Regions from separate parts of the Lysinibacillus zambalensis genome, predicted to be linked through region 1. Evidence: riboswitches for the same ligand, from Rfam matches in the RefSeq annotation. Region 1 holds a riboswitch; each other region holds the start of a gene.
The links. Region 1 has a riboswitch for S-adenosylmethionine ahead of ABNX05_RS22145 (Na+/H+ antiporter NhaC family protein). Riboswitches for the same ligand answer to the same signal wherever they lie in the genome.

Region 1 (7,560 bases):
CTTACTGAGTTAATGTTTTTATACAATGTAGGTGTATCGAATGTACAAACCTTTAAAATAAAGCGTATGGATTCAGACTTTTTTGAGGAAGGTTAACAATAAGAAAATGCAGCGAGCTTCATTCGAAGATTGCTGCATTTTTTAAGTATATCAATATTTACTATAAGATATAAACTTGTTCTGCAATATCAGTTTTTTTATGCCTTTTAAGTCTTTTTGCAGCTTTTTTTGACCTACAACTCGATCACGTTTCTTAAAAAGAAAAAATATTATAATTCAGCTTTAGCTTCCTTTATAGAAGCCTCAAAATAAAGTTCATCAACAATACTTGCGAGTTCATAGATGGTCTCACTATCCCTATTAATAAAGATACTTGTATAAATATTTACTATTGGATTTATACTAATAATTATAAAAATACTAATAAATGCTATTGTAATTATTAATGGTTTTAAACTATCATTTGTTAAAAGACTTAATGCAAAAATAATGATTGTTACAACCATAGCTAAATATGGGTTTAAGTCATACTTTTTATATTTTTTCTCACTTTTCTCTTTTAAAATAATTGATAAATCTCTAAATTGCTCGGAAAGAATAACCCCCTTTTCCTGTAAGTAATACTCTATGTAATCTTTTAATTTCTCTTTATAATTTAACCAACTTATTTCAAGTAAATTGTCAACTTTTTTATTAATTTTCAACAGCATAATCAAAAAGATTATTTCAAGTAGAAAAAACCACTTACTTAATTCAAAAATTAAAAAGAAACTTACCAATGCACTAAACAATAGAACAAAAAAACTTATAGTTACTGGTATGCCAACTACCTCATAACCTCTTTTAAGTATCTTTTTCCTATATTTTTTATAGTCCTGTATAAAATTATCAATCATTTACGGCTTCCTTTCAATTAGTGTGCTTCAATTAGATAGGCTTTCATCATAAACAACTACAACAATTTCCGCCAACTGAGTATGGCTGTAAATATTGGAGTACATGAAGTCCCTCTTCACAAACTTCGACGCTTCTTCATGGGGTACCTATGTTAATAATTGAACTGTATTAGGTAAATATACACATGCACTTTTGCTTACTAATCGATCTCTGTGTAATTTAAATCACTACTGCTAATACCCCAATTAACATTGATTACAGTGGTAATCTGCTTCTTAGGAATAAATCTCCTATGTGGGTTGGAATAAACCTCCACTATGGGATCATTACTAAAACATTCTTTTACTAATACAAGATGATAATCTTCTTGTTTTTCAGCTGCAATAGCCCATTCTTTATCTGTAAACAATACGCCACCATTATCTCCCGATAAACCTTTTACTTCAAATACACGGTCAGAATTTTCAACCTCAAAATCATACCCACATCCTAAATCACGAGTATCCACTAAAATATCATGGGGATAATATTTAGCAAACCAATCTATAAAAATTGCTTCAGCTTTTTTTCCCGTTATACCACGTGTTGTATAAGTAGATGTTTGTTTAGGTACATTTTCAGATAATAAAAGCACTGCCCTTGATGACGCTTCATCTAATAAATCCAATACAACAGCTCTTAGTGCTTCTTCACTCAAATGATCAAATGCATTAACAATTTTCAAGTTACTTTTACTTAACTCTACTTGATGCCAACCTGCCCGATGTCCAAATAACGGATCAAAATCATCTCGCCGATTCTTTACACTGTTTCTCTTATACCCAAGTTTTCTACCTATTTCTTCATGTGCCTGATTAATTTTAGAATATCCAAGATTCGCATAGGCTACCCTATCAAACTTAGCTAAATAAAATGCTGTAATTAATAATTTTTCCCTTTTATCCATCCGATATACCTCTTTAAATTTCAATTAGTATTCCACCATATTATTATAAGTTAAATATTTTATAGTTTGGAAATTTAATATTATAAAACGAGATATAATAAGACCTATTGTGAAAAATTATATAAAACCTTCGAAATTATAGTAGCAAATCTTTAGATAGTAGCATTACTGATCTCTTTTTTCCTGAGAAAAAATTTTTATATTACTTCGAAATAAGGTTTGATTAAAAAATGTTGCAAATATAGATGTTTTATTATAATATTTCATTATTGTGCAAAAAATAATATGTTTTTCTTCTTATCAAGAGAGATGGAGGGACTGGCCCTATGAAATCTCGGCAGCGGAACTTTGTGAGTAAGTTACTGTGCCAAATCCAGCAAGCAAAGGCTTGATAGATAAGAGGAGTGTTTTATAGATATAAGACCTCTTCTTGTTTTCAAGAAGAGGTCTTTTTTTAGAGGAAAATGGACAAAGACGTATCCATTTTTAATTTTTGGAGGTAGAACAATGAAGAAAGAAAATCCATGGGCACTAATCCCATTTGTTGTTTTTTTAGTTTTATTTATTGGTTCAGGGGTTATTACAGGTGATTTTTATGCTTTCCCTGTCATTGTAGCCATTGCCATTTCGGGCGCTGTGGCTCTGGCAATGAATCGAAAAGAATCGTTTTCAAATAAGGTTGATATTTTTTGTAAAGGCGCTGGAAATTTAAATGTCATGCTGATGGTTGTTATTTTTCTATTGGCTGGAGCCTTTTCAGAGGTAGCAAAAGGCATGGGGGCAGTGGATTCCACTGTTAACTTCGCTTTGTCGGTCATTCCCCAAAACCTGCTTGTCGTAGGCTTGTTCATCATAGCCTGCTTTATCTCCCTATCAATGGGTACATCAGTAGGAACAATTGTTGCACTGGCACCAATTGGAGTTGGAATCAGCGAGCATATCGACTTTTCCATGGCTTTAGTAATGGCAGCGATTGTTGGAGGATCGATGTTTGGCGATAATTTATCCTTTATTTCAGATACAACCATTACTGCGGTTCGTTCACAAGGCGCACAAATGAAGGATAAATTTAAGGTGAACTTTTGGATTGTGTTGCCAGCAGCTGTTGCAACAAGCATTTTTTTAGGAGTTATCACAATGGGCGAAACCGCGGCACAAGTAGAGCATTTAAGCTATAGTTGGGTAAAAATTGTTCCCTATGTATTGGTTATTATTTTTGCGCTAATTGGAATGAATGTCTTCCTTGTTCTTGCATTTGGAATTGTTCTGGCCGGGGCTGTTGGCTTAGCGGATGGTAGCTATCAGTTAATGGACCTTTTCCAAAAGATTGGCGAAGGAATGTCAGGCATGTATGAAATGGCATTTCTTGCAATCTTAATAGCTGGAATGGTGGAGATTATTAAGCTTAACGGAGGAATTGACTTCCTACTTCACCTTGCCACACGAAGAATTAAATCAAAAAAAGGTGCCGAATTTGGGATTGCCGGCCTTGTGGGCCTAACTAATTTATCTACGGCCAATAATACAATTGCTATTTTAATTGCTGGCCCGCTTGCAAAAAATATTGCTGACCAGTATGGGATTGAGCCGAGAAAGTCCGCAAGTATATTAGATATTTTCTCCTGTACGGCCCAAGGTCTTCTGCCATATGGAGCCCAATTCCTGGCAGCTGCGAGCGTAGCTGGAATATCGCCAGTGAGCATGTTGCAGTACTCTTTCTACCCAATTTTAATAGGAATTTGCGGAGTCATTGCTATTCTTATTGGATACCCGAAACAAAAGAAAGCTTGAGGAATGGTGTAGCATTAAAAAATATTGATTTTATATTGAAATAATCCAATCGTTTTGACAAAAGATTCATCAAAACGATTGGATTTTTTATTTAAGGTTATTCTTTTTCTCTTTATATGATTACTTTTTCAAGTTTTCAGATTGGAGCTCTAACAATCTTTCTCTAAGTGCATCATCACTAGCATAAATATATAATCCCTCAATTCCCCGTTTCATCAGCACATTCAAGGAATATAGAATAATCTTCTCTTTTGCCTGTTTAACATCTTCTATTCCTTCTATTCCTGCAAATGCACCTACATCTTTGTAATTCTCAGGTTTTATAACTAAGATTGCTTATCGTATGTTATAGATGGTCCTAAGATTACACCCACATAGTTTAAATCGAAGCCCTGAATTGTATAAATGGAGCCTGCTTCTTCTATAGTGGAGTCCTTTTCTGCCCAGGTGTATTTCCCATCTGTTATGTTCCATGGAATTTTGTAATTGCCCTTATCTTCCGTTATATAATAAATACCGCCGTCTTTCTTATGTAAATAATCAAATGTTGAAGCAACTCGACTTAAACCATCATTATTCTTTTCAAAAATCGCTTTATGCATTTTTTGTAAAGAATCGAATATCGTCAACTCATATTCTTTATCGTTAGGAATAGGAGAAATCTTTTTATTTTTAAAATGATCAATCCATTCAATTACCTCTTCGTTTGCTCTCATACGGAATTGATTTTTGAGTTCGTATTTTTCATAATCACTTTGATGCAATAAAGCTTCCAATGTAGCTTCCTTCCAAAAGCTTTTAAGTTTCAATACTTGGCTTTCATCATAAACAACTACAACGTTTTTCGCCAACTTCTTAATCTCTTCAAGCTGATTATTGTCTGTAAAATTATTATATGTGTCTGGCCTAGTTAATAATAAATGTCCTTCATCCACTAAAATAATGTCAGCCTTTTCGCCTGATTTTTTTAGACGATTAATTAAAGGTGTAGGTCTATCAAAATTTTTAGTTTTTAAAAACTTTAATTTAGAATACTTTTATATGTTTTGAGCATTTCATCATGATTAACAATTTAAAGCGAATGCGATCTGTTTAAGTTTGGCTAAAACAGCAAAGGCAAATGGTATCGACTTCTATCAATACCTAGTGACAATAATGACAGAGTTGCCGAATTTACCAATCCATTAGAAGCTAGAGATTTTAAATAATTTCATGCCTTGGTCAAAAACTATCAAAGTCACATGTGCAAAATGGCCATCTATCTGAAAATATTTTTCAATTAGATGGCCATTCGTCGTACATACGGAAAGGGTGCGTATTATTTATATTTCGGGCTTACGATAAAGAATCTGAATGTAGTGAAAACAGAATTTATAACGATCCCCCAATAACTTGGCCAAATAAAATTCGTTTTTCGTTGCAACGAAAAAGAATCCCTTTGGATTATCAGGTAAATATTTTTTAGTTATTTTTAATTCAATTAAAATTAAAGAGTTTAAATCCTTTTCTTTGCGTACTAGAGCTTCTGTATTAGAATTTAACATGATTAAGTAAATAAATCATATCGAATGTGCGAAAAAATGTGGATTTGTTGAAAAAAGAAAATTAATTACTTCTTATTGGACTAAAACTTTATAAAGAGCATTCAAATACATTATTTTCTTAAATATATCCGGGATGCATAGAAAGGAATAAAAAAATGGCTACTTCTAAATCATATACATTTACTCAACGAAATAATGCAACAAATTTTGCTAGTTATAAAATAGTATTCAAATATTCTTTCACTTGTTCAAAATCTAAATCATTGCCAGGTCGAAATGGGAAAGCATTAATTGGGGAAATGATATCTTCTGCACATTCAGAGCTCTTAACTTTGTAAAAATATTCAAGTAAACTTCCTGGATATAGGATTGAAGCACTTTTACTATTAATAATACCATCTTTGTAAGCATGCATTTTCCAAATATCTTCTTTTTTAAATGAGTTATCTTTAGTTTGAATCTTATACTTTGAATCGAAATGATGTAACGTATATTCATTATTTGTTAGATTTATTATTTTTATTGAGATATCGGGCTTATATGAAATGGTATAAGATTTATTGGGTGGTTTAAATTCATGATTATAATATAGAATTATTTTTTTCTTTTGCTCAAGTAAGAGATACTCAACTTCACTTTTTTTTCCATGTTTCAAAGTAAATGTAACTCTATCTAAGCTAGTTTTTATAAGATTATGCTTTAGGTTATAAGGTGTAGAAATTACTTCTGAAATTAAGGATTCTATTTTCAAATAACACCAAATTTCATATAGTTCAGCTACTGGTTTAGAATAATATTTTTTTGAAAATTGTGTAGACGTTTCAAAATCAATATTTATACTGTTTTGAAGCGAGTTATAGAAATGTAAGACTTCTTGATAACCCAATCTTTTTTCTAGAACTTGCGAAGTATTAGAAAAATAGTTTAATTCATTTACTTGACTTAAAAAGCTAGCCATGAGTCTATTTTCAATTTCCTCAATATAAAATTCTGTTTCTGTTAATCGAATTTTATTATAGGTGTTTGTTCTTTCGTTATCTTTACTTATTTTAATGATCAAGTTTTCTTTAATAGAAAACAAGACATCAAGTATATAGTTTGCAACAAATTTAACGAATTTATTTGGATAATTATCTACTTCTTTGTAACGATTTATATTATTCAGCTTTAGAGGTGAATAACCGTTAAATTTATAATCCATCGCTCCTTCAGCTACCCAATCATAATTTTGCGGGTTTGCAAAGAAATCCTTTGAATTTATAGTTTGTTGAGTTCCTATTGGTACCATTTTTAGTTCTTCTGCAGCTTTAATATAAGGAAATTGTATTACCAAATCTAAACTCTCTAAAAATTCATCCATATGGTTTAATAAAATTATAGACTCAAGATAATCGTTATTTTGAATTTCATAATTTTCTTTAAAAGGAAGCTTATTTACATTACCATAACGTGTTGTAAGTTCTGTTACCCTTTGAGCTATATCAGAGATTAGATATTTATATTCTTTTTCAAAATTTAACTTTGTAGATATTACATTAAAAAATAATTCAGGCAGCTCTTTAGTAGAAAAATCCCAAATTCCTATTTGACCTTGTGTTTTGAATTCAGCAACTACATGATTTTGAAAAACTGCTGCTTGAGAATTAATTCCTTCATAAATTTTCAAATTCCCTTGTATAAATTTGTTTATAAAGATATTTATAGGGAGGGGGTTATTACTTTCATATAAAAGGTAATATGTATGTTCTTCCTTTAAAGAAAAGGAAGAAAAATCCTCCGTTACATAAGATAAGTTCCCATTTTCTCGTGTAGCAATTTCTACAAGAAAATGATCTTTTTGAAAACTATGATTTTTGATTTCATGAAAGTTATTTAGACACTTCAGACTTTGTGCTATCAATAACTTTGCATTAGGGGTTTCAATTGAAACTGCGCATAAATTCTCCATATGACCTCCCCCTTAACTAATAAAAGTAGCTTGCCCACGTAATTCTAAACGGAAGAGTAAGTTATCAAGTCTCTTAAATACTTCAGAGAATGTCGCTTCATCTAGCTTTGCTTTTAATCCATTACACGCCATTGGTAGTGTACGTCTATTTCCATGTAATTTAACCAACACTTTTTGATTAAGTGCATTATTTAATAAAGTATCTAAATATATTGGGTCTTTATCATAAAATTCAAAGCCGGTAATCATATAGGTAAATACTTCTTGAATAACACGATATCCAAATGATTGATCGATCGTTTGAAGTTCGTTATATAAAACATCTAATAAATTTATGAGATCATCAGAATTTGGATATTTAAATGTAGAAGGTATTGCTAAAGTGTTGTATATATCTTTGAAATTCTCATAATAGTTAAGCGGAATAATTCTGC
Region 2 (7,560 bases), on a different contig from region 1:
GATGCGCAAATTATTTGGTGTGGGTTGGATGCAAACTCTGTTGATATGGTTCTTATCCCGGAATTAAATTTCTGCATCTTTGATAGTACGGATCCTCATATCTTTGATCCAGAGGACGGCAGACTAGGGGATGAAATTTTCGATATAGGGAAACATTGCGCAATTTCACAGAAAGCAGAGGCGCAAATTGAAGATATTCGAGCAAATTATAAAGAAGCAATGCAAGATGCAATGGGTTATTCGAAACGTTATGCGGAAGCGGAGTATACAGTCCGTCGGCTAATCGATAATTGTCTATCGTCATCTCTATGGCGAGAAAAAACTGCCCCACTATTCGAAAGATTAACAAAGTAATTTTTCTTATAACATGCATGTGCTACACTAGGAGCTAGAACAGTTTTCCTAGGAAAGGATGATACGCTTGTCAAAAGTATTGAATGCATTTTTAGATGAAAACCTACAAGACTTACATGAACAAGGCTTATACAATGAAATTGATCCAGTAGAGGGAGCAAACGGACCCATTATTCAGGTACGTGGCAAAGATCTAATTAATCTATCCTCAAACAACTATCTTGGCTTAGCAACGAATGAAGAATTAAAGCGTATTGCCAAAGAAACAATAGAGACATACGGTGTGGGGGCTGGAGCAGTCCGTACGATTAACGGTACACTTGATTTACACGTAAAATTAGAGGAAAAGCTTGCTGAGTTTAAAGGAACAGAGGCAGCGATCTCTTATCAATCTGGTTTTAACTGTAATATGGCAGCTATTTCAGCTGTTATGGATAAAAATGATGCGATTCTTTCAGACCAATTAAATCATGCTTCGATTATCGATGGCTGTCGTTTATCACGTGCGAAAATTATTGCCTATAATCACTCCGATATGGATGATTTACGTGCAAAGGCAAAGGCAGCAACAGAATCAGGCTTATACAATAAAATCATGGTTATTACGGATGGCGTATTCTCAATGGACGGTGATATTGCAAAATTACCAGAAATCGTTGAGATTGCGAAAGAGTTTGATTTAATAACATATGTAGATGATGCGCACGGATCAGGGGTAACAGGTAAAGGGAAGGGTACTGTAAAGCATTTCGGTTTAGAAAAAGAAATCGACTTCCAAATTGGTACACTTTCTAAAGCAATTGGTGTTGTTGGTGGGTATGTAGCAGGTAAGAAAAATTTAATTGACTGGCTAAAAGTGCGTTCTCGTCCATTTTTATTCTCAACAGCATTACCACCAGGTGATGTTGCTGCGATTACAGCGGCAGTGCAAATGCTGATTGACTCAACAGAGCTTCACGATAAGCTTTGGGAAAATGGCGATTATTTAAAAGCGGGTCTTGCTAAATTAGGCTTTAATATCGGCGAATCTGAAACGCCAATTACACCATGTATTATTGGTGATGAAAAGCTTACACAGGAATTTTCACGTCGCCTATTTGAGGAAGGCGTCTACGCTAAATCAATCGTTTTCCCAACGGTTCCAAAAGGCACAGGACGTGTTCGTAACATGCCTACAGCGGCACATACAAAAGAAATGCTGGACGGCGCTCTAGCAATCTATGAAAAAGTCGGTCGTGAACTAGGCGTTATTCAATAAAAAATTGGGCTATCTCAATAGTGAGGTAGCCCAATTTATATTAATGTTCCGATAAATCGGTGAAACGTTCCGATAAATCTTTTATCTCTATCTCAAACTGCCGGACGCTTTATTTACGCTCCATCTTTTTTCACTAATGTGATATCACGTAGTCCTTTTATTGATATTGCCCCCGCTAAAGCGATGGAAACTTTTAATTCATCATATAAATTCGCCATTACTTTTTCGACTCCTTGCTGCCCATCTAATGCTAGTCCGTAGACGAAGGGACGACCAATGGCAACAGCATCAGCTCCTAAAGCGAGTGCTTTAAGAGCATCCATTCCACGATACACACCGCTATCTAAAATAACAGGAATTCGTCCTTTTACAGCTTTCACAATATCAGGAAGGGCATCGAGTGAACCAATTACGCCATCCAATTGGCGACCACCGTGGTTTGATACGATAATACCGTCAATGCCGTTTTCAATAGCTAGTTTTGCGTCTTCAGGATGTAAGATTCCTTTCAGTAAAATAGGGAGATTAGAACGGCGCTTTAATTCACGTACATTCTCCCAATTTAATGTTGGATGGAACACATTTTGCAAAACGCCCTGTACATATGACTCGAATGAATCATCTGGTAAAGAAGCAGTAAAAACAGGATCATTCATATAGTTTCCTCGAGCATACCCAAGTTTTAATGGTGAAAATTGATTGCGAACATCTTCTTCACGCCAGCCAAGCATGACGGTATCTACAGTTAAAACAATAGCCTCAAAACCAGCAGCCTCGGCTCGGGCTGCCATGCTATATGCAATTTCCTCATTTGTTGACCAATATAATTGAAACCATTTAGTAGCAGTAGGGGCTGTTTGTGCCACATCTTCAAGTGCATAGCTTGAAACTGTACTTTGAATATAAGGAATTTTTAACTGATCAGCCGCACGAGCAACGGCAAGCTCTCCCTCGTCATGTGCCATTTTGTTCATGCCAACAGGAGCAAATAAGAGCGGAGTTGGATGTACTTTTCCGAACAGCTCAATCGATGTATCAATACTTGAAACATCCTGTAAAAAGCGTGGAATAATAGAGTATTTTTCAAAGGCGGCACGGTTATTTCGTAATGTTTGTTCACCCCCAGCACCTGAACGAATGTAGCCAAACGGACCAGCTTCCATCTTTTCTGCAACAGCCTTTTCTAAATCTGCAAAGCAAATAGGGAAGGGGGCTTGTGCATTTATATTTTTTAACAGTAGATCACCATGTGTTGTTTTTGTCATCGTAATCCTCCTATCAATCTTTCTTTAGTTTCGCAGCAAAGCGGTTACCCATTGATTGAATAATCTGAACAAGGATGATTAAGATAAACACTGTCGCATACATCACATCGACCTCATAGCGTAAATGACCGTAACGATATGCGAGATCACCTAAACCACCAGCACCAACCATTCCAGCCATTGCTGTTGCTCCTATCAGACCGATTGTGGCAATTGTTAAGCCTAAAATAATGGATGGACGAGCCTCACGTAGTAAGACATTCCAAATGATGTGACGTCGTTTAATACCCATTGCTGTATAAGCTTCCACAACACCTGGATCAACTTCCAATAGTGCCGTTTCCATAAGTCGCGCAATATAAGGCGCTGTATAAACAACAAGCGGCACAATAACACCTTTTACACCAATAGTTGTGCCAACGATCAGCTTAGTGAACGGTAAAATGAAGAATAGTAATATAATGAACGGTACAGAGCGAATAATATTAATAAATAAATTGAAAAATTGATAGAGAAATTTATTTTCAAATGATTGCCCTGGTCGGGTTAAAACGATTAAAAGCCCTAAAGGGATCCCAATTAAAATAGAGAACAATAATGAAATCCCGACCATTTGAAAGGTTTCGATAATGGATTGCCCAATAACATTTGACCAGTCTGCAAAGAAGCTTTGAATGCTATTCATTTAATTCGCCTCCTAATTCCTCAACGTCTACCCCGTTTTCTGTAAAATATTTAAGTGCCTTTTCTACGATATGTGCCTCACCGTGAAGATGCACGACAATATTCCCGACGATGCCATTTTTTAATTCAATGATATTGGCTGTTAAAATATTTGGTTGTACATCATAAACTTTGCTCACTTCTGCAAGTAATGGCTTCCCGGTACTTTCACCAAGGAATGTTAAACGAATCACACTTCCGGAAAGATTCAATTGCTCGATAAGGGAAGGAGATAAATTACGTTGAGAAATAGTGTTTAAAAACTTTCGTGTCGTTGGGTGCTGAGGCTTCGAAAATAGTTCTATAGCAGAGCCATATTCCACAACCGTCCCTGATTCAAGAACGGATACATCATCGCAAATTTTTTGAATAACATTCATTTCATGTGTAATGAGTAAAATAGTGATGCCCAGTTCACGGTTAATTTTTAAGAGAAGCTCAAGAATAGCGTCAGTTGTTTCAGGATCGAGAGCACTTGTCGCTTCATCACTGAGTAAAATCTCAGGCTCTTGGGCTAGTGCACGTGCAATAGCGACACGTTGCTTTTGACCACCCGAAAGCTGGCTAGGATAACTATCTAATTTCTCTGTTAGGCCAACAATTTCTGCATATTTTGCAACGCGTTTTTTCACTTCAGAGTCGTTATAGCCTAGAAGTTTTAATGGTACCGAGATATTGTTGTAAACGGTCGCTGTTTTTAAGAGATTAAAATGCTGGAAGATCATGCCGATTTTTTGACGCGTTTCGCGAAGGTCGTTTAAAGAAAGGGAAGTAATATCTACATTGTCGATCAATACTTTACCTGTTGTTGGACGCTCTAATAAATTAACACAGCGAATAAGGGTACTTTTTCCTGCACCACTGTAGCCAATAACCCCATGAATTTCACCTTTTTTGACATGTAGGTTAATGCCATCTACTGCTTTAACGATACCTTTTTTAGTTTTAAATTCTTTTGTTATATTTTCTAGTTGAATCATACTGTGATATCTCCTTTCTAAGTCCTTTTATAAAGCAAGAATCTGCTAGCATTCCTATAGGAGTCTCGCAGATTCTTAATTTATGAAAGGCCCTTCATCGTTACTTACCAGCTTGGAATGATAGAACCTTTGAATTCCTCTTCAATAAATTTGCGTACTTCATCAGATTGATAGGCTTCAACAAATTTTTTAATCGCTGGGTCATCCTCGTTTTCAGAACGTACCGCGATGTAGTTTACATATGGAGAGTTAGTAGATTCTAAAAGAATGGAGTCTTTTTTAGGATCAATACCAGCATCAAGAGCGAAGTTCGTATTAATAGCTGCCACATCTACTTCACTAAGCTGCTTCGGAATTTGTGCAGCCTCTAATTCAATGAATTTAAAATTCTTTTTGTTTTCTTCCACATCGCGAGTAGAAGCTGTTAAGTCTGCACCTTCTTTTAATTTAATGATGCCTGCCTCTTGAAGGACAAATAGAGCACGAGCACCGTTCGTTGGATCATTTGGTAATCCGAATGTAGCACCATCAGGAACTTCATCCAATGATTTATATTTCTCAGAGTAAATGCCCATTGGAGTTAAAATTGTTTTTCCTACTGGCACTAAATCTGTTTTGTGATCTTTGTTAAATGCATCGAGGAAAGGCTTGTGTTGATAGCTGTTTACATCAAGATCATCCTCGGCTAACGATGTATTTGGTAAAACATAATCAGAGAACGTTTTTAGTTCTACCTCTAAGCCATTTTCTTTGGCAACTTTTGCAGCAACTTCTGCAATTTGTTCGTGTGGACCAGAAGTTACACCTACTACAATTTTATTTTCATTAATAGCCTTACCTTGACTACCTTTATCTTCTTTAGTACCGCAACCTACTAATGCTGCTACTAATGTGAGACTTGCTAAACCTAGTAAAATTTTGTTTTTCTTTTTCATGAGACATACCTCCAAAGTTGTTTTATCGGTTTGTATAAAAAAACAATTTCGCCTTGGCGTAATTGTTGTCCGGATATTGAATTGTGCTAGCACAATTCATTCCTTTCAAAATCTGTGACATCCGCCTGAGGCTTTTATCTTCATGTAAATGAAGATAAAAAAAACTCTCTTAAAAAATTAAGAGAGGCTCATAAAAAAAGTGTCCTCTCTTATCTTTCAAACGATATCGTTTGCAGGATTTAGCACCTTCCTTAAAAAAGGAGGTTGCCGAGCTTCATAGGGCCAGTCCCTCAGCTACTCTTGATAAGAGATTTATAATATTTTTTTGTAAATCCGATAGGACTAATATAAATTATTGGTTATGGTAAGTCAATGGAATTTTTAAAATTTTTTATTTTATTACAATATTCCATTAAGGGAGATGGGTGGGAATGTTAGTGAGAGTCAACTATGTGTGGGATGGGAGATATGAAACGCATTTTCATGGCTCTATGAGCGATTAGTGGGGTGGTGTGTCCGTATGAAGAAATGGTTTATGACCAATGTTATCCAATAGAAGAAGGGCTAGAGCTACCACAAAAAATAGTGAGATGAAAAGACTGTCCCTTAGCAAGCGTGAGCTGATGGGACAGTTTTTTGATAGAGGGAATCAAATGTTCATGAGTTAAATAGGTTTAATTTTTCAATTCTGCTGACCGCTTCACGTAAGCGTTCTTCACTTACGAGTAAACCTACACGAACATAGCCTTCACCGTATTGACCGAAGCCATTGCCAGCAGCTACTGCGATATCAGCTTTGTCGAGCAATACATCAGCAAACTGCTCGCTTGTATAACCTAATGGAACAGGGAGCCATGCAAAGAAAGAGCCCTTTGGTGCCGTTACTTGCCAACCAATGCGCTGTGCTTCTTCGATAAGAACATTTCGTCGACGCTCATAAGTCGCTCTTAGCGTATTCGCGCAATCCTGTGATGCTGTAAGGGCAACCGCTGCTGCTTGTTGTACGGCAGGGAATTGACTACAAAATAGATGATCTTGAATAAGATTAATAGCCGCAACAATATCAGCGTTACCAACTGCAAATCCAATACGCCAGCCTGCCATATTATATGTTTTAGATAATGTATACATCTCGATGCCGACCTCTTTGGCACCTTCCGCTTGCAGGAAACTAATAGGTTTCTTGCCGTCAAATCCAATTGCACCGTAAGCGAAATCATGTGAGACGATTATGTTGTGCTCTTTAGCAAAGCGCGCCGTTTCCTCGAAAAATTCAAGTGTTGCAGTACCACCAGTTGGGTTGTTCGGGTAATTTAAGTAAAGTAGCTTAGCCTTTTCTTTTACGTCATCAGAAAGAGCATGATAATCAGGCAGGAAATCATTTTCTGCAAAAAGTGGCATGACTTCAAAATTAACATCACCTAATACAACACCAGATAAGTAATCTGGATATCCAGGATCGGGTAATAACATTGTATCACCCGGGTTTAAAACCGCTAATGGCAGCTCAACAAGACCAATTTTTGTACCACCAAGAATAGCTACCTCAGTTTCAGGGTCAATATCAACATTGTATTCACGTTTGTAGAAGTCTGCAGCTGCTTGACGTAATTCTACTAGGCCGCGGAATGGAGAATATTTATGATTTTGAGGGTTTTCAGCTGCCTCCTGTAACGCTTTTATAACGTGTTGGGGAGTGGGCTGATCTGGATTGCCTTGACCGAGATTGATAACATCGCGCCCTTCTGCTAAAGCACTATTCACTTTTTGCACCAATGCTGCAAAAAATTGAGTCGGGAGTTGCTGTAGTTTTTTTGAGAATTCCATGCATGTTCTCCTTTTTAGAAAATAATAATTGATGCAAATATTATTACTTTTTTTACTAATTGTCTAGAGTCTCAATTTACAAAGATGGACGCACAAAACACAAACAGAGAGCATGCGAGCCTAAGTACAAAGAAGATTCCGAACGTAATTATGCCTTGTCATGTAACAACATCTGAGGCATCTTACCAATGCCCATAAAACATAGGTTTTGGCATTAC
Region 3 (7,560 bases), on a different contig from region 1:
TGATACACACCCGAAGGCTTCAATAAATCACTTTGTAAATAATCGTCGACTAAATCTTTTAACTCTGTTGCCCTTGCATCGCCAGCATCAAGCAACTGCTGTACTTGACCTTTTAAGCCTAGGTGATGTCCAAGTAATGTCCGCATATTAACATATGGATATAAATGCGAAACAGCATAATCTCTCTTTACATGGCGTCGCAAATCAGCCGGAAGAAAGACAGAAGCTTCCTTTACCGTGCGTACAGGCTTAACAGTTACTTCTTTAGCCGGGCGAGCCGCTCTTTTTTCGTCTGCCTCTAAGCGTTTTTTGCGAGATTCCTCAATTTCAACTAAGAAATCAGCACGTGTATCTGCCCCCATTAACCGATTTACTTGCTCTAATCCTTGCATCGCATCCTTTGAATAAATGACAGGACCATTATATTCGCCAGCAATTTTTGTTTCAGTAAAGCGACGAGATAATGCCGCTCCCCCTACTAAAATAGGGACATCAATACCCGCTTCCTTGAAATCTTGAGCTGTAATAACCATTTGCTGTGCTGATTTTACAAGTAAACCTGAAAGCCCGATGAAATCTGGCTTCTCCTTACGAATCGTTTCTATTAACTGAGCAGGTGTTACTTTAATGCCAAGATCAATTACCTTATAGCCATTATTACTTAAAATAATATCGACAAGGTTTTTCCCAATATCATGCACATCGCCTTTTACAGTAGCGAGTACCATTTTCCCCTTGCCAGCACTCTCTTCATTTTTCTCCATGAATTGCTCTAAATGTGACACTGCTGCCTTCATAACTCCTGCTGATTGTAACACCTCTGCTACGATGAGCTGATTATCGTTAAATAAACGGCCAACCTCTGCCATTCCGTCCATTAATGGGCCATTAATAATATCAAGCGGTGTTTCGAAAATTTCACAAGCAGCATCTAGATCCTCAATAAGCCCTTCCTTTGTACCTTCTAAAATATAGTAAGCTAAGCGACCTTCTACTGTTTTCGGAATATCTGCCTCTGTTTTTTCCTTCTTTTTATCACGATAGAAATCCGTGAAAACAGCTAATGTTTCATCATTTGTATGGAAGAGTAAATCATTGGCTAGCTTAATTTCCTCCTCAGGAATGGATGCATAACGTTCTAGCTTCTCCGTATTCACAATTGCATAATCTAATCCAGCCTGTGTACAGTGATATAAATATACGGCATTTAATACTTCACGACCTACTGGTGGTAATCCGAACGAAATATTACTTACACCAAGCACCGTTAATGTACGTGGCATTTTTTCTTTAATCAGGCGAATTCCTTCTACCGTTTCAAGTGCTGAACCAATATACTGCTCATCTCCCGTTCCTACTGGGAACATTAATGGGTCAAAAATAATATCTTCAGGAGCAATACCCCACTTTTCTGTTAACAATTTATAGGAACGTTCAGCAATCTCAAGCTTGCGCTGTCGATCAACCGCCATGCCTTGCTCATCAATTGTCCCCACTACTAAAGAGGCACCATATTTTTTCACTAGCGGTAAAACTGCGTCAAAACGCTCCTCGCCATCCTCTAGGTTTATAGAGTTAATAATGGCTTTCCCTTGAGAAAACTTAAGTGCTTCCTCAATTACTTTTTCATCTGTCGAGTCAATTACAAGAGGTACTTTTACTTTTTTTACAACCTCCTGCATAAAGCCACGTATATCTTCTAGTTCATCGCGGTCAGGGTTTGCTAAACAAATATCGATAACATGTGCTCCATTTTTCACCTGGGCACGCGCGATTTCTGCAGCTTCCTCAAACTTCCCGTCAATAATTAAATTTTTAAACTTACGAGAACCGATTACATTCGTCCGTTCTCCAATAAATAACGGACGCATAGAATCGTCATACACCAATGGCTCGATACCAGAAACTACATGACCATGTGTGGCATCTGGTAATTGACGAGGCTTTTGGTCCTTTAGCACTTCTCGAATAGTAGCAATATGTGCTGGAGTTGTACCACAGCAGCCTCCTACAATATTTAACCACCCCTTTTCCGCAAAGCCTTTTAGCTTTTGTGACAGCGAATCAGGTGACTCATGGTAGCAGCCTTCCTCGTCAGGTAAGCCTGCATTCGGGTAACAGCTAATATAGCCTGTTGAAAGCTCTGCTAGTGAACGGATATGATCCGTCATAAACTCTGGTCCAGTTGCACAGTTTAAGCCAACTGATAATGGCTTAATATGCTCGATGGAAATGTAAAAAGCATCAATTGTTTGACCGGCCAATGTTGTTCCCATCGGTTCAATTGTTCCTGATATCATCACAGGTAGCTCTTTTTCAGTTGCCTTAAAAGCACGAGATACCCCTAATGTTCCTGCCTTAACATTCAACATATCCTGACTAGTTTCTAGCAACAGAACGTCAGCTCCGGCTTCGATTAATGCCTTGGCCTGAACATAGAAGTTTTCCTCTAATTCATCAAATGTAATACCACCTGTAACTGACAAGGTTTTTGTGGTTGGTCCCATAGCCCCCGCTACAAAACGTGGCCAATCGGATGTAGAAAACTCATCTACTACTTTGCGTGCAATTTCCACAGCACGTGTATTGATTTCTTCTGCCTTCGCACCAAGATCATATTCATTTAATACAAGTGGAGTACTTCCAAATGTATTTGTACAAATAATATCTGCTCCAGCTTCTAAATATTTTCTATGAACTTTTTCAAGCACATCTGGTCTAGTTAGCACGAGATTTTCATTACAGCCATCATATTCCTCGCCGCCAAAATCCTCTGCTGATAAATTTTCATTTTGTAGCATTGTACCCATTGCGCCATCAAGAATTAAAATTCGTTTCTCTAGTTGTTCTTCAATCAAGTGCTTAGCCATTTATACTTACCCCTTTTTTCTGTTCATCCAATTGCTCAATAAATTTCATCAATTCTAGTGTCATGTCATAGCGTAAAAATGGTGTGATGAGGTAAATACCATTGAAATATTCCGCTGCTACTTCTACTAATTCCTTGGCAATTGCAATCCCTTCTAGTGTTGCGCGTTCTTTATCATCGCCACATGCCTTCATACGGGCTAACACATCATCGGATAGTTTGATGCCTGGCACTTCATGATGTAAAAACTCCGCACTTTTATAGCTCGTTACTGGCATAATACCTATATAAATTGGTGTTTCTAAATGCTTTGTCGCCTCGTATATTTCCACGATTTTTTCCTTTGTATAAACAGGCTGCGAAATAAAATAATCTGCCCCATATTCAATTTTCTTCTCTAATCGAGATACCGCGCGATCTAGTACACGTACATTAGGATTAAAGGCAGCCGCTACAGAGAAATTCGCCTTTTTACGAAGTGGTTTCCCCGAGAACGATACACCTTCATTTAACTGTTTTATTAATTGGATTAGCTCCATTGAAGATACGTCATAAACGCTTGTGGCCCCTGGGAAATCGCCCACCTTCGTCGGATCTCCAGTCACTGCTAAAATATCGTGAATACCTAGTGCATTTAATCCCATTAAATGTGATTGAAGTCCAATTAAATTACGATCTCGGCATGTTATATGAGTTAACGGTCGTACCCCGTGTGTTTCTTTCAGTAAGGCACCCATTGCGACATTACTAATCCTTGGAGAAGCAAGTGAATTATCTGCCATCATGACTACATCTGCGCCCGCCTCATATATTTTTCTTGCTCCCGCAATAAAGCCTTCAATTTCTAAATGTCTTGGTGTATCTAATTCCACTATAACTGAGCGTTCTCGTTTTACTTTTACATGTAATGGTTCGTAATTTGCTGGCTCAGCCTCACGGACAATCTCTACTTTTTCTGGCTTTGCATACTTTTCTTCGACTGGAGATAACTCCTCTAAGTACTTTTTCGCTGCAGCAATATGCTTTGGTGTCGTACCACAGCAACCACCAATTAAACGTACCCCCTGATCACGAAGCTCTACAGCTGCTCGACCAAAATAATCTGCCTCCGACTCATAAACGACACGGCCATCCTCTACATCAAGAAGAGAAGCATTCGGATACGCTGACATAAATGCTTTCTTAGGAAGCTCCACACCTTCAAATGCTTGTATTGTATGGTGAGGACCTAAGCGACAGTTAACACCTACGAGATCAGCACCTAGCGCTTCAAGTTCATGTAAAGCGTTATTTAAGCTCATTCCATTTTGTAAAATTCCTGGTTCGTGCATAGAAACTTGAGCAATAATCGGTAATTTCGTTTTAGCTCGTAGCATTGCTAAAGTCGCTGTTAACTCTTCAAAATCATAATATGTCTCAAGTAAAAGGCCATCTGGATTTCCTGCAAGTAAAACGGTTGCCTGCTCATCAACTGTTGCTAAAATTTCCTCTAACGTTGCGTCGCTTTTTCGAATACCACGGATTCCCCCAATAGTACCTAAAACAAATTGTCCACCATCTGCCGCTGCTCGTTTTGCAATCGTTATAGCAGCTTCATTAAACTGCTGCACACGAGATTCTAATCCATAGCGGGCTAATTTTATGGCATTAGCTCCGTAAGTGTTCGTTTGAATAATATCGGCACCTGCCGCTATATACTCTCTATGAATCTTTTCAATTAATTCAGGTCTTTGTATATTCATTTCCTCGTGGCAATACTCCAAGCCATAGCCATATAAAACTGTACCAATTGCACCATCTGCTGTAAGAACATGCGTTTTTAACCTTTCAAGCAATCCCATAAAACTAGCCTCTCTTCCTTTATTTATAAAAATTAAAATGCAAAAAGCCTTCTTTTACATAAAAAGAAGGCTTTAACGTTTCGTCATTGTTTTTCCTTCTCATCTTCGACACTACGGTCCTCTGGATTTAGCACCTGACAATAAGTTGGTTGCTGAAGCTTCACAGGGCCAGTCCCTCAGCTTCTCTTGATAAGAATGTTGTATGAATTTTTTAAATAATTAAAAGAATCATATCGTTTACGAACGATTGAGTCAAGACTATTTCACAGAACAGAGGTAAAATCTCACGAAAAATACCATATTTTGATTTAAATCAAACAATTACGATAGTTTTTCAGCAAGCTCCTCACCAATTTTTTTACCATTTTGAATACACGCACCTATGCCCACTCCGAAATAAGAGCAACCCGCTATTGATAAATTCGGATAGTTTTTCTCAAGCTCTTGTACGAGACCTTGCAACGCTTCACGATGTGCCAAATCATACTTTGGCATTTGGTCGATCCATTTTGTCACGTCCACAATTGTTGGTGTTTCCTCAATCCCCAAGCTTTTTCTTACATCTTCTAGAGCAACCGCTGCTAACTCTTCATCTGACATCAAACGCAATCTCTCATACTCAGGGTTAATGCTCTTATAAAAAAGTCGTACAAGTAATTTTCCTTCTGCTGACGTGTGTTTCCACTTGCGACTTGTCCACGTTGCTGCATTACAAATAACATCCGAATTATGTGACACAATATAGCCTGTTCCATCCGCGGGTAATCTATTATCTGGTACATCAAACCCTAAGTAAATCGTAATGGCGGATGCAGTATTGAATTGTTCAAAATAGCCGTTCAAAGATTCATCCTGCAATAAGCTTTGTACCGCTTCATTTGGCAGTGCCATGACAACATGATTTGCTTCAATTATTTTACCGTTTGCTAATGTAACGGAGTACTGATTCTCCTGCTTTTTAACACTTATAGTGGCAATCCCTTTTATAATTTCTACATCCGTTAATGTTTCTTCAAGTCGATCAATTAATGACGATAAACCATTTTTAAATGAAATAAATTTTTTATTGGCGGCTTTCAAAAATTGTTCCCTGTTTGCATCAAAGCCTTTAATAATACTACCGTAATCATTTTTGTAATCGATTAAATACGGTAAAGTGGAAGCAATTGAAAGTTGATTTAAATCTCCCGAGTATACACCTGCAAGTACGGGCGCTATTTGGTTTTGAACAAGCTCCTCACCTAAATAGTACGTTAAAAATTCTCCAATCGAACTTTCCTTTGTAAATTCTTCATTTGGCATGGTTAAATCCTTTAATGCTTCTTTTTTACCTTTCTCTGATACAAGCGTGCTTTCCTCTAGAGATTGTAAGCTCATAGGAATACCAAACGTTGAATCTGCTGGGATAGCATGTAGCTCATTATTTGTGAAAATATACGAAACACCCGTTTCGTTATACACAAGATTTTGTTCAAAATTAAGTTCTTCTACTAACTCCATAACACCTTTATGACGCGCTACTATAGAATCTGCTCCTGTTTCCATGATAAAGCCTTGTTCATATGCAGAGTGAAGCTTACCACCAAGGTATGTATTTTTTTCAACGAGTACTAGCTTTACATTTAAGTTTTTCTCCTGAACTTGACGTTGTAAATAATGCATCGTACACAAACCCGTAATTCCGCCACCTAATACAACTACTGTTTTCATATTAACCGCCCCTATTTTTAGTTCTTTATTTCAGTATAAACTTTTTTTATCGAAAATTACGTTAAACCCTTTACAAATTTAGCAAAAATGGAGCTATCCAGCGCATAGGATAGCTCCATTCTTTTCTATGTTCAATTAGTATATATTGAATTTAACAGCATATTTTCACCGGTATTTTTATCTACCTAGCGGATCGTATATATTAACAGTTGATATAGTGTTATTATACACTACAGTGTAAAGCATCTTTATTTTTCTTTGTCTCCTGCTTTTCACTTCATTAATTTAAATTTTGTGCAAAGCTAGCTAGTTCTTCAGCGGAATTTTTCACTTCATTAAAAGCAATACCTAATTGACTTAGTACTTCTACTATTGCTTGTACTTCTTTTTCCATCTGTCCATTTTGTTCTTTGGCTTCGGTCATAGCGTCCAATATATTAGTAAATTGGCCTTCCGTTTGAACCATGTTTTCCTCACCAGAAGTTACCTCTTCTTGAATATTACTAAGCGAGTGAACAAGTTTATCAGTCCGCTCATTCGTTTTATGTAATAAAGTCGCAACCGATGTGACAGATTCCTTTGTTTGAATCGATAGTTTTCTCACTTCATCTGCAACAACACTAAAGCCTTTACCCGATTCTCCAGCGCGAGCCGCTTCTATTGCCGCATTTAAAGCTAACAAGTTCGTTTGATTAGCAATATTTGTCACAACATTCATAATCGATTCCATTTCCCTTGACATATCTGCCAACTGTGTAATATTTTCCGCTATACCATCAAGCGAATCAATAATATTACTCATATTTTGCGATTGATTCTTTAATCGTTCACGACCTTCTAATGCCTGACTCTCAGCCATAGTCGACACTTGAAGTGATTTTTTTGCCAGTTGTTTAATTTCATCCGATTGTTCACTTAAGCGATGAAACGAGTTGTTTGTTTCCAATGATATTGTGGCAAGACCTTCCGAAGACGCTACGATTTTTTTCTCTATTACTTCTTTTCTACGTTCTATTTTTTCATGAAGCTGCTCAATGGTATGCTCAAAAGCCTCTAAAACTAACTGTTGCTCAAAATTAGATATTTTTGAGATAGCCCTAATTGTATTAAGTTGATCCATTGGATGATGAACATGTTCTT

Region 2: another riboswitch for S-adenosylmethionine. It lies ahead of ABNX05_RS24085 (MetQ/NlpA family ABC transporter substrate-binding protein); the one in region 1 lies ahead of ABNX05_RS22145 (Na+/H+ antiporter NhaC family protein).
Region 3: another riboswitch for S-adenosylmethionine. It lies ahead of ABNX05_RS23680 (bifunctional homocysteine S-methyltransferase/methylenetetrahydrofolate reductase); the one in region 1 lies ahead of ABNX05_RS22145 (Na+/H+ antiporter NhaC family protein).

Annotation. Positions count from the first base shown of each region.
Region 1 covers NZ_JBEGDG010000024.1:50,416-57,975, forward strand. Annotated here, with positions in the region: gene ABNX05_RS22135 (hypothetical protein) at 270-896, opposite strand; gene ABNX05_RS22140 (protein NO VEIN domain-containing protein) at 1,097-1,843, opposite strand; SAM riboswitch class I at 2,138-2,245, shown strand; gene ABNX05_RS22145 (Na+/H+ antiporter NhaC family protein) at 2,351-3,634, shown strand; gene ABNX05_RS26450 (DNA/RNA helicase domain-containing protein) at 3,755-3,967, opposite strand; gene ABNX05_RS22150 (DNA/RNA helicase domain-containing protein) at 3,961-4,614, opposite strand; partial or broken gene ABNX05_RS26455 (transposase domain-containing protein) at 4,709-4,900, shown strand; gene ABNX05_RS22160 (hypothetical protein) at 4,957-5,178, opposite strand; gene ABNX05_RS22165 (DUF2357 domain-containing protein) at 5,393-7,126, opposite strand; gene ABNX05_RS22170 (DUF8727 domain-containing protein) at 7,139-7,560, opposite strand, start outside.
Region 2 covers NZ_JBEGDG010000033.1:8,799-16,358, reverse strand. Annotated here, with positions in the region: gene ABNX05_RS24110 (nucleotide kinase) at 1-354, shown strand, start outside; gene ABNX05_RS24105 (glycine C-acetyltransferase) at 413-1,612, shown strand; gene ABNX05_RS24100 (alpha-hydroxy acid oxidase) at 1,726-2,877, opposite strand; gene ABNX05_RS24095 (methionine ABC transporter permease) at 2,891-3,562, opposite strand; gene ABNX05_RS24090 (methionine ABC transporter ATP-binding protein) at 3,555-4,580, opposite strand; gene ABNX05_RS24085 (MetQ/NlpA family ABC transporter substrate-binding protein) at 4,685-5,515, opposite strand; SAM riboswitch class I at 5,722-5,825, opposite strand; gene ABNX05_RS24080 (pyridoxal phosphate-dependent aminotransferase) at 6,173-7,342, opposite strand.
Region 3 covers NZ_JBEGDG010000030.1:27,815-35,374, forward strand. Annotated here, with positions in the region: gene metH (methionine synthase) at 1-2,870, opposite strand, end outside; gene ABNX05_RS23680 (bifunctional homocysteine S-methyltransferase/methylenetetrahydrofolate reductase) at 2,863-4,710, opposite strand; SAM riboswitch class I at 4,807-4,906, opposite strand; gene ABNX05_RS23685 (protoporphyrinogen oxidase) at 5,032-6,420, opposite strand; gene ABNX05_RS23690 (protoglobin domain-containing protein) at 6,701-7,560, opposite strand, start outside.